2 regions of the Bacteroides sp. AM16-24 genome follow, and region 1 is predicted to be linked to the other one. Evidence: riboswitches for the same ligand, from Rfam matches in the RefSeq annotation. Region 1 holds a riboswitch; the other holds the start of a gene.
The links. Region 1 has a riboswitch for thiamine pyrophosphate ahead of DW182_RS11430 (TonB-dependent receptor). Riboswitches for the same ligand answer to the same signal wherever they lie in the genome.
Positions count from the first base shown of each region.

Region 2: linked by a shared signal. The riboswitch ahead of DW182_RS15625 (thiamine phosphate synthase) and the one ahead of DW182_RS11430 (TonB-dependent receptor) in region 1 are both predicted to bind thiamine pyrophosphate.

Region 1 is NZ_QRKI01000008.1:148,074-150,483, forward strand. Features, by position in the region: gene DW182_RS11430 (TonB-dependent receptor) at 1-1,571, opposite strand, end outside; TPP riboswitch at 1,606-1,702, opposite strand; gene DW182_RS11435 (mechanosensitive ion channel family protein) at 1,836-2,410, shown strand, end outside.
Region 2 is NZ_QRKI01000014.1:37,620-40,029, reverse strand. Features, by position in the region: gene thiC (phosphomethylpyrimidine synthase ThiC) at 1-587, opposite strand, end outside; gene DW182_RS15625 (thiamine phosphate synthase) at 605-1,225, opposite strand; TPP riboswitch at 1,287-1,381, opposite strand; gene DW182_RS15620 (hypothetical protein) at 1,436-2,287, opposite strand.

The DNA.
Region 1 (2,410 bases):
CCCAGTTCATAGTCGAACATCCGTTCTGATTTTGGTTGCGCAGCAAACAGGTTGTCGGTATAGTTGTTACGTGTCGGTTCTTTATTTGCCACACTGAAGGAGGCATAAAGACTGTTATAGGGATTAATTTGCCAGAAGATACCGGCTTTAGGATTGAAGAAACTGAAATCTTCATCAATATTCAGCGGTTGCAGGTGTGCCGGATCGGCTGTCCAATCCCACTTGTCGTTATTGCCGTTTATCTTGTAGCGCAGATAGCGATATTGCATATCGGCATATAAACTAACCCCATCCAGTATTTCATAATTTACCTTTGCGTAGATGTTGCCATCTGTTTTCCGTCCGATGTTGCGGTAATATTCATGATCGGGGGCAAGCTCACCCAGATAATTCTTCACCCATACCACCTTGCCGTTATGGGTATTCTTATAATAATTCAGTCCGCCACCGATGGAGGCATCTAACTTATCTCCTTTATAATCGAAAGAGAATATACCGCCACCGAAACCACTGTCTACCAGTTTACGGCGTATAAGGTCCGATTTCTCTATAGTGGTACCGTTTGTTTCAAATGGAGTCAAGCCATACTCCACCAGTGTACGCCGATTTTTGTATTCCTCATAGTAACCGTAACCGTCAGTGTAGTGCAGTGCTATGTTCAGCTTCCATGAAGAAGACAATATCTGGTTTAGTAATAATTGGTAATGTGTCTGGCGGTAGTAATCTATCTGATTGTCATAGAATCCGATTACATTTCCTTGGGCATCTTCTATGGCTCCGTTGGGATTGTACTTACGGTCGTTTTCCAATGTTTTTTTATCCAGACCATCCCAAGCATGATATGTTTCTTCTTTTCCGCCGAAGGTGATGAATTTGACGGTAGTCTTGTCGCCATAATATCCGCCCTGCACAAAATAAGATTTCAGGTCGGCACTGGCACGGTCACGGTAGCCGTCACTGTGGATATTAGACAGACGTGCATCAACTCCCCATCGTCCATTGATGAGGCCGGTGCCTACCTTTACCGTTTCTTTATGGGTATTGAATGACCCGTAAGAGCCTGAGAATTCTGCATACGGTGTGGGTAGAATGCCTTGTGTCTTCATATTGATACTGGCTCCGAATGCTCCTGCACCATTTGTGGAAGTTCCTGCACCGCGTTGAATCTGCAAGTCCTGAAGTGAAGAGGCAAGATCGGGAGTATTTACCCAAAAGATAGAATGGCTTTCCGCATCGTTCATGGGTATACCGTTAGTGGTTACATTGATGCGTGTAGCATCTGTTCCGCGCACCCGAATACTGGTGTAACCGATACCTGCACCTGCATCACTCGTTGTCAGTACAGACGGTGTGAACGACAACAGATAGGGAATGTCTTGTCCGAAGTTCTGCTTTTTAAGCTGTTCTTTACTAACATTGGTAAACGCCACCGGAGTAGTTCCCGTGGCACGGGTAGAAATAATTTCTACTTCCTGCAGGCTTATCACCCGCAAGCTGTCCTTTTCATGCGTCTGCGCACAGACGCCCAGCGTTGCCGTCAACAGGCAGGCCGCCATTGCATGTTTTCTCATTGCAATTTTAACTATTAAAGATGAATACAGAAAAGGGGAACTTTTCTTCTTTTCCCTCCGCCGGCACTACCCGGATCAGGTCAATGGGTATGATCTCAGCCCGTCATATTAGGGCACCCCTTAGTTGAAATCGGGAGCAAAATTAAGTGTTTTCGCTGAAACACGCAAATCAAGTGAACGATAACCGGAAATATTTGTTAATTTTGTAATCTCCCGTAATTATTAGGAGATAATGATTTTATTAACTTCAAACGAACAAATATTATGTTAGTATTATTACAAACGGCAATTCCTGCCGATGGAACTGTAGTAGAAGAAGGCTTCAGCAAATTGCAAGTCTTTCTTCAACAATTAATAGACTGGGGTGTAGCTGCCGGTGGAAATATTATTGGGGCTATTCTAATTTTTGTCATTGGACGTTTCCTTATTTCTCTCATTAAGAAGATGGTTTCCAAACTGTTGGCAAAGCGTCATGTGGATGCTGGTATTCAAAGCTTTGTAAAGAGCTTGGTAAATATCCTTCTGACCATCTTGCTGATTATTGCCGTTATCGGTAAGCTGGGTGTAGAAACAACCTCCTTTGCTGCCTTGCTGGCATCTGCTGGTGTGGCTATTGGTATGGCTTTGTCCGGTAATCTACAGAATTTTGCGGGTGGCTTGATTATTCTCTTGTTCCGTCCTTACAAGGTGGGGGACTGGATAGAAAGTCAGGGGGTATCAGGTACGGTACGTGAGATACAAATCTTCCATACGATTTTGACTACGGCTGATAATAAAGTGATTTATATACCGAACGGAGCCTTGAGCAGTGGTACAGTGACCAATTATAGCCGTGAAGA
Region 2 (2,410 bases), on a different contig from region 1:
TTAGAACCGATAATCATGGGCTCGGCCTCAGGATGGTTGATGTTGGCAGGCAGTGCGGCACGTCCTGCTGCAATCTCATCCCGCACAAATTCCGGTGTGATGTAAGTTTCTATGCCCAATTCCTTGCAGTTCATGTTTTCGCGAATGGCAACGTACTCCATTTCCGGGGTGACAATTCCTTTTTTGGCATAGTACATTTGCGTAACCTGCTTGCCCGCTTTCGCACGGTAGGGCAGGGTGATATGCTCAAAACGGAGAGATTCGAGGCTCTTGTCTGCCAGGCGCATCTTGCCGTATTCGGAACTGATTGCCGTCAGTCGTTCCACTTCCCGCTCCTGTATCCACGGTTCGCGGAGGCGGGGCAGACCTTTCTTTAAGTCGACTTTCTGGTTCGGGTCACTGTATGCTCCACTTGTGTCGTAGATGTACACGGGGGCATTTTCCGTGATGATTTTCTTCCCGTTTTCCACTACTACGGTAGGCGTCAGATTCACTTTTCTCATACCCACTTTCAGGTAAGGGAAAAGTTCACCCTGCATGTAGACTTTCTCGGAATCGGGATAGGTGATTTTTGTTTTATCTTCCATGGTTCAATAATTGATTGCTATTCGGTCAGTTGTATGATTGTCTCCATCTCACGCACAGGATTCCCGGCTTTCAGAATACCACCGCTCAGTGCTATCCCGCTTAGTCCTACGGCTTTCAATGCCGGGATATCTTCACGAGTAATTCCACCAATGCCGACGACGGGAATTGAAAGACCTTCTTCTTTCATCTGCGCCAGGATGGAGCGGTAACCATCCAGTCCCAGGATGGGTGATAATTTTTGTTTGGTGGTGGTGAAACGGAAGGGGCCGCAACCAATGTAGTCCGCGCCATCGGCAACATGCTGCCTGATGTCTTCAAAAGTGTTGGCGGTTCCACCGATAATGAAACCTTTACCAAGTCTCTCCCTTGCTTCTTTTATCGGCATATCCAATTTTCCTAAATGGACACCGTCCGCACCAATCTGTTTCACCAGGTCTACGTGGTCATCAATGATGAAGGTAGCCCCGTATTGGCGGCAGAGGTCCTGCACGCGTATGGCTGTGGCTTTCAGCTCATTTTCGGAAGCATCTTTCATCCGAAGCTGTACCCAGCGGCAGCCCCCTTCAAGGGCTATACGTGCGGAGTCCAAGTATGAAATAGATGCCGTAAAATGCGTAATGAATTGTACGTCAAACATTCAAACTCTGAATTTTTAGAGGTTCTACTTACAGAAAGGGATAGTAGTATAAACGAATAGTAGAATATAGAAAGAAAATTCCCTTCGACGGTACTAACCGTATCAGGTTCATTGGGTATAATCTCAGCTATATTTATAGCACCCCCTTTTCTGCCGGTAAAGTAAGGACGAATGTTTTTAACAGGAAAGAGACCGGCCTATCTTTTATGATTATTTAAACTTAACATAATTCAGCCGTGTATATTGCTTGTTTCCCGAAGCAAAGGTACATGAGATACGCGCTGAGACGATAAATACCGTCTCACCGGGTTGGAAAGCATGCTCTGTACCGGGTACTTGTCCCGATTCACGGCTTGCCGTACGGGAGCTTATCCGGAAAGTAACCAGATTACCGATAGAATCTTCCAGCGTCAGTATTTGTCGGACATAAAAATAGGGAGTTGTTCCTTTGACCATTGTTTTGTAAGGATCGTCTTCCAACCGTACACGCAGTACTTTCAGTGTTAGATTCTCTACTTTATCTCCTTCCTTGCCCAGGAAGCGGCTGGTAGAATATTTCTGCCTTGCCTGCCGTTTCTGAATATCCAGATGAACGGAATGGTATATCCGGGCTATTTCTGCGAAACGTTCCTGTTTAGGAATGCGGGGCGTGAATTTATAGGCAATCCAACTTACATAACTCGGGTCGATGCGGAAAATCTCGTGCAGAAAATGTCCGCGATACTTCCCGAAAGCAATGATATCGTCTCCCTTGCTTTGCATACGTTTAGCATTATACTCCACCAATAGCATGCAGCGGGGAGAGTAATAACATAGACTGCTTGCTACCCGCAGACTCTCATGGATATTTGTAGAAAGGTCTTGAATGTAAAAAATAGACTGGCGTTCGGGTAGTGGAGAATAAACCCATAATGAGTAACGGGGATAGCCGGGATGGGGCAACACCACCAGATAAGCACCTGCATCTTTGTAAGATGTTCTTCCCCGGTTGTATTCGTTTAGTTTCTGATACAACAGCCCTTGTTCTGCTTCGGGTATTCCCGGAATAATCGGATTTGCCATAAGCATTGAGTTATTTATTCAAATATAAGATTTTTCGGGCGAATAATCAAACTCTGTATGGAAAAGTTTAGGTTTCTTTTGTATCTGCACCGTACCTGAATTGTATCAGAGCCATACTTGCTC